Regions from separate parts of the Photobacterium minamisatsumaniensis genome, predicted to be linked through region 1. Evidence: predicted binding sites of a transcription regulator. Region 1 holds the regulator's gene; the other holds the start of a gene.
The links. Region 1 encodes CRP, which controls carbon source genes, mostly activating them, when cyclic AMP is high. Its sites were predicted from a motif close to TGTGANNNNNNTCACA; they were not measured.

Region 1 (5,546 bases):
CGCCAAAGACGACCCTTTCATGACTGCAGATGTTATTCCTTCCCACCCCTTACCTGCACACATCGAATATGACTTGTGTCACCATGGCGGTCACGTGGGTTTTGTCTCTGGCTCTTGGCATAAGCCTGATTTCTGGCTTGAACACACCGTGCCAGAATGGTTTGGTCAATTCATACCGCTCTACAAATAACAATAATAACAATATAATTGGCTTTTCATCCTTTGAGTAAAGAGCAGCCCATTATGATCATTCCTTGGCGTGATATTGACCCCGACACCCTAGTCAACTTAATCGAACATTTTGTGTTACGAGAGGGAACAGACTACGGTGAACAAGAGCTCAGTATGGAGCAGAAAGTACAGCGGGTCCGCCAGCAACTTGATAAGGGTGAAGCCGTTATCGTCTTTTCTGAGTTGCATGAATCTGTCGATATCAAATTACGCCGCCATATGGGGGAATAAGCCCCCTACTGCGCTAATTTATACAATTTTGGCGACTGCACTCACGTATCATTTTTGGCCTCCCGACTTGACCTTACCTCACTACCCTGTTAATAACTCTTTCCGTTAATGTTAACGACAGGGTTTGTCATGTCTGCAAAACATCCAATAATTGCAGTAACAGGGTCTTCAGGGGCAGGTACATCCACCACCTCAGAAGCATTTCGTAAAATGTTCAATATGATGGGCATTAATGCTGCCTGGCTGGAAGGTGATAGCTTTCACCGTTTTACTCGCCCAGAAATGGATGTCGAAATTCGAAAAGCCAAAGATCAAGGTCGACATATTAGTTACTTCGGCCCTCAGGCTAACGATTTTCCCCAGCTAGAAACCTTTTTTCGCCAATATGGTGATGATGGAAGCGGCCAATTTCGGCGCTACCTGCATACCTTTGATGAAGCCGTACCTTATAACCAAATGCCCGGTTCATTCACACCATGGCAGGAGTTACCAGAAAACACCGACGTATTGTTCTATGAAGGACTTCATGGCGGTGCTGTTGATGGTGAAACCAATGTCGCTCAGCACGTTGATTTATTGATCGGCATGGTACCAATCGTCAACTTAGAGTGGATTCAAAAGATTGTACGGGATACCCGTGATCGCGGTCATTCACGCGAAGCCGTGATGGAATCAATTGTGCGATCGATGGATGACTATCTCAATTATATTACGCCTCAGTTTTCTCGTACCCATATTAACTTTCAGCGCGTACCAACCGTTGATACTTCAAACCCATTCAGCGCCAAAGCCATTCCAAGCCTAGATGAGAGTTTTGTTGTGATCCGTTTTCGTGGGATCAAAAATGTCGACTTCCCTTATTTGTTATCAATGATCCAAGGATCATTCATGTCACGCCACAATACATTGGTGGTTCCGGGTGGCAAAATGAGCTTTGCCATGGAGCTAATCATGCGCCCGTTGATCCAAAAACTGATCGAAACAGGAAAGATTGGTTAAATAATACAATTCAAGCCCCTTTCAGGGGCTTGGGTCTCTCGCGGCCGTGTCGAATTAAGCGCAGTTCACTTCATAAGAGTGCGTCATTTCAACACCTTCACCAAGCATCAAGCACACCGAGCAATACTTCTCTAGCGAATCAGCAACAATTTTCGCCACTAGCGCTTCATCGAGTTCATGACCTGTAACCACGAAATGTAGGTTTGCTGAGGTAAAAATACGGGGGGCTTGCTCACGGCGCTCAGATGAAATTTGCGCTTCACAACCCGTAATCTTCTGCCCTGCTGATTTCAATCCATCAACCACATCAACCGAGCTACATCCCCCAGCCGCCATCAATACCATTTCCATTGGGCTTGGCGCTTTTTCTCCGCCATTGCCATCCATAACCACACTATGGCCAGAATTTGACTGACCTAAGAAGGTCATATTCTCGACCCATTTCACTCGTGATTGCATTTGTTTTTCCTTACTACTTATAGGGTAATTAGTGACAATATAGCAACTGTGTGATCATGTGCACACTTATGACTACTAAATGACCATTCTCGATAGATCAATATCAAGAAATGCATGCTGAAAAAAGATAAACTTTGAACTAATTATTCACGTGAGCTTGCAGCCCAGCTGTTGACTGAATATCCTAAGCGACGAACACCAAGTATAGGCCCAGCCCTTTTTTGATGGACGTCGTTGTTGGGCAACAAACACAGAGGAAGTTAGTAATATGGTTCCAGGTAAACCTCAAACAGATCCAACTCTAGAGTGGTTTCTTTCGCATTGCCACATTCATAAATACCCGTCAAAGAGTACTTTGATTCATGCGGGTGAAAAAGCTGAAACGCTCTACTACATTGTTAAAGGTTCTGTGGCTGTCCTAATCAAGGATGAAGAAGGCAAGGAAATGATCTTGTCTTACCTAAACCAGGGTGACTTCATCGGTGAGTTAGGCTTGTTCGAAGAAGGCCAAGAGCGTACCGCTTGGGTTCGAGCAAAAACCCCTTGTGAAGTAGCAGAGATTTCTTTCAAGAAATTCCGCCAGCTTATTCAAGTTAACCCTGATATTCTGATGCGTCTGTCTGCTCAAATGGCAAACCGTCTTCAGGTTACAAGCCAGAAAGTAGGTGATCTTGCTTTCCTAGATGTGACTGGCCGTATCGCTCAGACACTTCTAAACCTTGCGAAACAGCCAGATGCGATGACGCACCCTGACGGTATGCAAATCAAGATCACTCGCCAAGAAATTGGCCAGATCGTGGGTTGTTCTCGTGAAACTGTTGGTCGTATTTTGAAAATGCTGGAAGAGCAGAACCTAATCTCTGCTCACGGTAAAACTATCGTGGTATACGGTACACGTTAATTTCGCGTGCCATCATTGATAATAAAAAGCCGCCTCAGGCGGCTTTTTTGATCCGGGAATTCATACCAAAATGGTATTTTTGCCGTATTGCTCACTTTTTCTTTCTTGTATCCTCACCATCAAGTGCTACATTGTGCATATCTGGCGTAAGTGATAATACGTCATTCACATGGATAAAATTGATATGGATCTCGAACGTTTTTCAGCAAATGGCTTTCCTGCAAGCAATACGAGCGTTATTGCCCCCCTTCCCCCAACAGTTGAAATGACAGGCTTTAGCGGGCGTCGGCACTATTTTGAACAACAAACGACTTCGCCATACCATAAAGGGCAACTTGCTAAGCATGAATTTGGGATCACACCACTTGATAGCCAGTGCCATTAGTCTACCCCAAACACGTTTGACTCTTATCGCACACGATAAACCCACCGTATTTCATAACAGTGGGCTATGGGGTTAATCTCTTTTCACGCCAGAGAATTTAGCCTTTCTTCGCGTGGGTGCTTTCAAAAATTTTATCCGCTGACGCTTCAACAAAGCCACGATATAACTCACCGTCTGGTGTAGCATAGCGCTTAGCAAATTCGTAAAATCCCCCCGCGATACTAAACACACCATCGGTAAAGCCAACATCAACAGTATCGGCAATCGTCGCTGATTGCTCTAGCATTACCTCTGGGCTACCTTTCACATCGCCCCCAGATTCATTAATCGAAAAGCCGTTATGGCGCAGTAAATGATTAACCTCTTCGACCTCGGTAAATTGCTCGAGCTGATTAATATTGACCGTAAAATGGTTGGCACCAAAACCGTGCGCGGCTAACCACCCTGCGTATTCACTTTCTGCTACCAGCAACTCATAAGTGGCATAGTCGAGGTCCCAACGCCGCCCACCATACAAGAAGGCTGGATCACGCATCGCCGCTTCAGGTACTTGATCGACAAGCTCTCGAACGGTTTGCTGTAGCAACGAGCTAAACTGCCCTACTAGCAATTCACTGATAAAGACTTTCGGTGCATCTGGATTTGGATGTTCAAAGTGCTCAGCATAAAGCTTCTTCGCTTCAAAGTGATACTTACCACAAGGTTTATAACCCAATGCAATAAACGGCGCCGCTAGCCTATCTAGGCCCACTTTAGGTAAATTGAACGTCCGTAACGCAATGTGGTCATTCAGCAACGGCTCATCTTCAGTGAGTAAATCATGCACCTGTGCAGCAGAGGGGCATAAACGCTGAGTATAGTCTTGCCATAAGCCATCAAATAATTGCACAACCCTTTCCATGAATATCACATCCTCTTAGCTGGTCGATAAAACGGAATACCTGAAACATGCTCTACATACGGATCCCTGGTGACAACTGTGCTGGCAATTCAGGTTGATCACCTTCCATTGATGCCATTGGGTACGCACAGTAGTCAGCGGCATAATAAGCACTTGGCCGCAAGTTGCCAGAAGCACCCGGCCCACCAAAAGGGGCATCCCCACTGGCACCCGTCAATTGACGGTTGCGATTCACAATGCCTGCCCGAATATGATCGATAAAATACTGCCATTCATCGTCATCGGTTGAGATCAGCCCTGCAGATAAGCCATAACGGGTATTATTTGCCTTCTCAACGGCTTGTGTTAAACCGTCATAACGCACAACCTGCAACAAGGGGCCAAAATATTCCTCATCCGGTAATTCTGCGATAGTACTCACCTCAATGATCCCAGGAGTAACGATTGCTCCTTGCCCGCGGGTAGCGACCAATAATGCTTCACCGCCAAGACCAATAAGCTGAGACTGGGCTTGGAGAATGTTATCTGCAGCGGCATTAGAGACTTGCGATCCCATAAAAGGGGCTGGCTCATCAAACTGACCACCCACGCGAATAGCCGATGCAAGCTCAACTAAGCGAGTAAGTACACGATCCCCTTTCTCGCCTTTGGGTAAATACAGGCGACGAGCACAAGTACAACGCTGACCCGCGCTAATAAACGCTGACTGAATAATAGTGTAGACAGTGGCATCAAGCTCGCCATAATGCTGAGAAATAACCATCGGATTATTGCCCCCCATTTCAAGTGCGAGCATCTTCTCTGGCTGACCAGCAAACTGGCGGTGCAGGATCTGCCCGGTATTCGCGCTACCCGTAAAGAGTAGGCCATCGATACCGCTGTCACCCGCTAATGCCTCACCCGTTTCACGCGCACCTTGGACCAAATTTATCACCCCATCAGGCAACCCAGCCTGTTGCCAAAGCTTCATGGTTTCTTCTGCAACTTTCGGCGTAAGGTCTGATGGTTTAAACACGATAGTATTACCGGCCAATAACGCAGGCACGATATGCCCATTTGGAAGGTGGCCCGGGAAGTTATACGGCCCAAATACCGCCATGACACCTAAGGGACGGTGACGTAAAATTGCCTGGCTGCCCGCCACGTCTTTTTGTCTTTCGCCAGTACGTTCATGATAAGCCCGCAGTGATATGGCAATTTTTCCCACCATCGCGCCTGCTTCGGTACGCGTTTCCCATAATGGCTTACCGGTTTCTTCGGCAATAACCTTGGCAATCATCTCACTGTTATCTTTTACCAATTCAGCAAAGCGCTCCACAATAGCTTGTCGCTTGGCAAAATCACAATGACGCCATTTTGCCAACGCAGCACGAGCACTACTCACCGCCGACGCGACTTGTCCGCCTGTTGCCGCCTTTCCCTGCCAAATGACCTCTTCG
Region 2 (5,546 bases), on a different contig from region 1:
GTGAGAACGGGCAGTCCAAGGTTTTCACACTCAGCATTATTACAAGCGGGTAGACCACAGCGTTGCTGCTGCTGAAGTCGTGTGACTTCAGCGTCGACATCATGGTTATTCACCAATGGTGGGAAAGCACCGCATTCACGGCACACAAGAATCGGCTTTTTCGGATTGCTTCTTTGTAGAACATAATGACTGGTATCGGTTGACCCAAAATGTTTGCAACTGACGGTTTTACAGTGATTAAGCTGGGTACCGTGACTTGCTTCAGGAAGCAAAAGGGTGTGATTATCGCTGTGGGGTGTTTTCATCATGCCAGCCTAACGTTATTCCATGGGCTTGAGTAACCGTTGTGTTATCCGTTTCGCTTGTCTTTATAAATAATGAAGAGGGAAGGGAAGTACAGGGTAGGTAATTCTTAACCCTGCACATAATTAGTACCTGCAATTTGTTGTCGCCATTATTTACCGCTTGAATTGAAACCTGAAGGGGTTTCATTCGTCAAATTGTGTAAGACGCCACATTTTACAAAATATTGAGCAGCGGTTCAGTAGGCTAAAGCATTTTGTTGACACTAACATCCCTATTTTCGGCAATACCTATAACATCTAGCGATGATGGTAGAGGTATTGCTTGAAAATAATACAAAGAAAAAGTGGCCAGTACATCGGGGCGTACTGACCACGAAATTGGTTACAGTTTAATGGCTGTTTCTAGTGCGACATTCATCATTTGAGCAAACGATTTTTGGCGGTCTTCTGCACTAAGGTTTTCACCACGCTTGATGTGATCTGAAACCGTTAAGATAGTCAGTGCTTTTGCACCAAGCTCTGCTGCAACACCGTAAATGCCCGCAGCTTCCATATCTACCCCTAAAATGCCAAGTTTTTCCATCTTATCGAATAGATCCGCTTCTGGGCTGTAGAATAGATCGGCAGAGAATACGTTACCAACGCGAACCGGTACATTTTGAGCGCGAGCTTCGTTAACTGCGGTCTCTAGCATGCCGTAATCCGCGATAGCGGCGAAATCATGATCGTTAAAGCGAATACGGTTAACTTTAGAGTCAGTAGAAGCACCTAAGCCAATGATAACGTCCATTAGTTTTACGTCGTCATGTACAGCACCACAGCTACCAATACGGATGATGTTTTTTACACCGAAGTCTTTGATCAATTCGTGTACATAGATTGAGCATGAAGGAATACCCATACCGTGACCCATCACTGAAACAGGTTGGCCTTTGTATGTGCCAGTGTAACCAAACATGTTACGTACATCACATACAAGTTTTACGTCATCTAGATAGTTTTCAGCGATGAACTTGGCACGAAGTGGATCTCCTGGCATCAGTACGGTTTCAGCGAAATCACCACGTTCTGCGTTAATGTGTGGGGTAGCCATAGATAACTCCTAGAATGACGAATAATTATGAGAAAGCGTTCACAATGGCTTCTACCGAAGAGGCCGTATTGTTGTGTCGCTTGATGGAGAAAGTGTAAGTAAGTGCAACGCAGAATCTCGCGATCCTGATCACACTTCGGTTCTCCACCATTCTAAAATAGCACCTTGATTACCAAATATGTTGAAAGGGCGAGGGATATCGTTTGCGTGAATGTCGCTATTTATTATGGTTACATTGGGGGTTTTGAGTTTAATTTGTTTTATATCAATTGTTTATTTATCTTTGTGTTGTTGTGGTGATTACAAGAGAATCGATGTAATAAAGGGGATAGACCTGTGATCTTGTAATGGATTTCATTATTTACTCGGTATTGGCTTGGCTGAAAAGTGTTTTTCCTTCTTTTATGGTTTCGATAATTTGAATATCACGTAGCAAGCCGGGTGCAACCTCTAAGGGGTTCTGTGACAAGACCACTAAATCAGCCAATTTTCCGGGTTCAAGAGAACCCTTGCTATTTTCTTCGAAAAATTGATAAGCGGCATTTATGGTAATGGCTTTGAGGGCGTTAAGTATGTCGATACGCTCATTTGGACCAGCAATGATCCCTTCTTGGGTGAGGCGGCTGACGGCACTCCAAATACTGTTTAAGCCATGTATTCCATGGGTGGCACTGCTGGTATGGTTAGTAAAGCCGATATCAAGCTCACGGGCTGACAGTGTGGGGCTTTGGAAGTAAGCACGCTGCTTACCAAGTAGTAAGGCATCATTATCACCGTAGAAATAAATATGCCCCGTAGAGAAGCTTGGAATAAAACCCAATTTCACGTAATGAGTGAGTTGGTTAACCCGCATAAAACGAGACTTAATGACCACGTGGCGCTTATTTTGCGAGGCATTAATTTTTAAATCATATGCCGCCTGAATCAGGGCGTCGATAGCTGCATCGCCAACAGCACGAACGAAGACTTGTAGCTCTTGGTTTATGGCATCACTGTACTGTTGCTTGAATTGACTAAAGGGTTGGCTGGGTTTGCCTCTCCATCCAGATTCTTGTGATAGAGGTGCAAGGTAGGGCATAGAAAGCCAAGCCGTCTCTTCTGCGGCAGTGCCATCTAAAACGAGTGTTATGCCACCAAATTTCAAACGGTTATGATAATAACCAAAGATATCAGGCGTGTTCGATAAGAGTAATGTCGCAGCGTCATAGAGCGGAATGACGATAATATCTTGGGTAAGCAATTCATCTTTGGCTGCTTGCTGCAGGACGGTAATGGTTTCTTTTGTGGCTGAACCCTCAGAGAGGGTCGTAAAACCTTGCTTTGCAAATGCCAATTGCGCGTCCTGTATCGAGCCTAATTGTTCGATATTTGCCATCAGGGCACCGTGTGGGTCAATAAAGCCAGGAAGCATCGTTTTACCACCCAAGTCGACAATTTCTGTTCTGTCTCCTTTATGTCGCATCACCCCAATTTGTGTGCCTATCGCTTGTATCCGCCCATCCTTTACTGCAAGGGCACTGACAATCGCAGGTGTGGCCATGGTAACAATATCGCCATTGATATAGATGATGTCGGCGTTAGGGGAACTCTCTTTGTCACAGGCACTCAGTAGCAGTACTAACACAGAGAGCAGTAATAACCGGAACATTGTTGAAGCCACCTCCGATGCCATGATTTTATAAGCATATACCATTGCCGTTAGTGTGCGTTAAATGCCTATTTTAAAAATGAAATAGAGACAGTGATTTGCTGCACGGAAATGTGGGGTATCACTGGTAATTTATTGGGCCATCAACTACTCGTTAAAGATAATTATCAGAATTTTACGGCAAGTAATTCGAGGGAAAGAGCAAATGAAAAAGTTTGGAGTGGCTGCCATTGCATTATTTTTATCAGTACCAGCAAGTGCTGATATTTTGGGGTTATCAGTTGGAGCGCATGCTGGGAGTGCGAAAGTCGAATACGACGGTAATAGTGACTACGGTTTTGAATATGGCATTAATGCGTCGTATCAAATCAATGATATATTTTCACTCAACGCGGGTGTCGTGCAGGGCAGTGCGGATGTTGATGCGAACGTTGGTGGATCTAATGACATCGATTATACCACTTTCCCTTTAACGGTACGGGGCGATATCCCGTTATTGATTGGTAGCGTGTATGCGAAAATTGGCACCAATTACTATGACTACGATATCGAGCGACCAGGCAGCAAAATAGAAGACGACGGTTGGGGCTTCACGGGTGGGGCTGGTGTTGTTTTTTCGATGCTACCATTTATTGACCTTTCTTTGGGTTATGAGTATCGCGATATGGGCGATGTAACCAACAATGCAATCATGTTTGGCATTGGCGCTAGCCTTTAAATCGTAGGCCAATATTTTAAGTCAACGTCTTGAAAAAATCATTGAATTAGCCGCCATTGGTTCGCTACGAACAACCCTCTGGTGGCTATTTTATTGAAGGCTTAACGTTAACCTCAGCATGTCTTTATGCTGAATACCATTCTCAAAAATCGGCTCATCATAATGGCGTAAGAAAAAATCTTTATCGATGCTTGTTACGCGAAAACCTGCACGCTGGTAAAAAGACAACTGGTAACCAAATGTACCAGTACCAAGCGTTAACGTTTTGATGCCTAACTGCTTTGTTTGTTTTATGGCATGTAGTAGCAATTGGCTTCCAATCCCCTTGGACTGATGTGTCGGACAAACCGCAATATTCATTAACTCTGCGTTGTGTAATGGCATTGCTTGAATAACGCAAACTCCCACCGCTTTGTTATTCAACATAGCAACATAAATGAGTGACTCTTCGAGGTATGTCTGTATTTGCTTTTCACTTGGGTCAGCTTCAAGCAGTAATGACATTGGTGCGTTTTCGGGAAGTGTCGTACTGATAGTTAATTCAGGCATAATTGTGAATCATCACTTAGCGGTTTGCATTGTTTTGGTGACGTGATTATAAATTGTTTTGGTGGTGTGAACATAGTAATAATGGCGAAAAAAACATCGTTTGAAAATAAGATTCCGATCAAGTTAGTGCTGTTACCATTCTAGTATAATGGCCGTAATCCATAGGTGATATCTCCGGAGGCAAGCCATGACCAACTATCAATATTACCAGTCCACAGTTGAACAGGTTTATCGGTCTATTTTACAGGAGGTATCAAGACCGTGGCGTATTGAATACAACGTGGCATCACGTTTACCATCGCCGGGTGCTCTGCAGTCGGTGATACTGGTGGCTCCTAGCGGAACGGTTTGCCAGCGTTTAACGTTACCTTCATTGACTGCGAAAAACATATGGCCAGATAACACGTCCGTTAGCCAGTTGGTGACCGAATATGTTGTACGCGGTGCTGCTCGACTAGCGCCGTTACGTCAAACGGCTTTCCGTAATAACTTTCCGCATTGGCTCGAGCGTTGTTTACAGCAACTTCATTATCTTAATGACTCGAAAGATAAACTACTCGATGTCATGAAAGATCCGCAGTTTCCATTCCCAAGTAAAGTGAAAGTTGAAGGTACCTATCTACCTTGTTGGGTGTGGTCTCAGCGTGATGAAAAAATGGAGGTGTCGGTAATTGACCGCCGGACTGGCCATTTTAGTGAACCAAGAACCGTGGCTCAGGATCAATTAGTCGATCACGAAAAGTGGTTAGGTGCTCAAGTCATTGACTCCGTTGATGAGTCGGTTGAAACCATCAAATATTATGTCAATGAGTTGATTCAAGGCCAGAAACAAATCGTTTTTGATGAGCCTACACTTTCTGACGCTATTCATAATCCTTGTGTTTCGACACTAAGCCCGATATTGAGCGTGGCATTAACTGTCGCTGTTGTGGCTGGGTTCTTTATTACCTTCAAATTATTGCTAGGCTTTTAGCCGACACCCTCGAACGTGCTAAAACGTCCATTAAGCCCACCATTATGGTGGGCTTAATGGTTATAGGTATAGGCGAGTGAAGGAAATGGGTGATAGATGACGAGTTATTGGTATCAGGCTAGGATATTCGCTAAAATTAGCCGCAGTATTCATAGATTGATGTTGGAACATAGCAATGCATAACTTAGCCCAGTTGTCAGATGCAGAAAAAAACCGTGTAGAACTGGATAAGCAGGCCGCTTACTCGGTGTGGCAAGTAA

Region 2: a site for CRP is predicted at 1,427-1,442, ahead of deoD (purine-nucleoside phosphorylase). Genes of this name have one in related genera too.

Annotation. Positions count from the first base shown of each region.
Region 1 is NZ_JAKJSI010000014.1:189,679-195,224, reverse strand. Features, by position in the region: gene L4D78_RS07045 (hydrolase) at 1-190, shown strand, start outside; gene L4D78_RS07040 (YheU family protein) at 244-462, shown strand; gene L4D78_RS07035 (phosphoribulokinase) at 592-1,461, shown strand; gene L4D78_RS07030 (OsmC family protein) at 1,516-1,920, opposite strand; gene crp (cAMP-activated global transcriptional regulator CRP) at 2,189-2,821, shown strand; gene L4D78_RS07020 (hypothetical protein) at 2,991-3,206, shown strand; gene L4D78_RS07015 (DUF1338 domain-containing protein) at 3,304-4,107, opposite strand; gene astD (succinylglutamate-semialdehyde dehydrogenase) at 4,160-5,546, opposite strand, start outside.
Region 2 is NZ_JAKJSI010000020.1:70,040-75,585, reverse strand. Features, by position in the region: gene L4D78_RS11135 (transposase) at 1-308, opposite strand, end outside; gene deoD (purine-nucleoside phosphorylase) at 688-1,398, opposite strand; gene L4D78_RS11125 (amidohydrolase) at 1,760-3,046, opposite strand; gene L4D78_RS11120 (porin family protein) at 3,252-3,764, shown strand; gene L4D78_RS11115 (GNAT family N-acetyltransferase) at 3,855-4,313, opposite strand; gene L4D78_RS11110 (hypothetical protein) at 4,501-5,286, shown strand; gene L4D78_RS11105 (DUF3283 family protein) at 5,462-5,546, shown strand, end outside.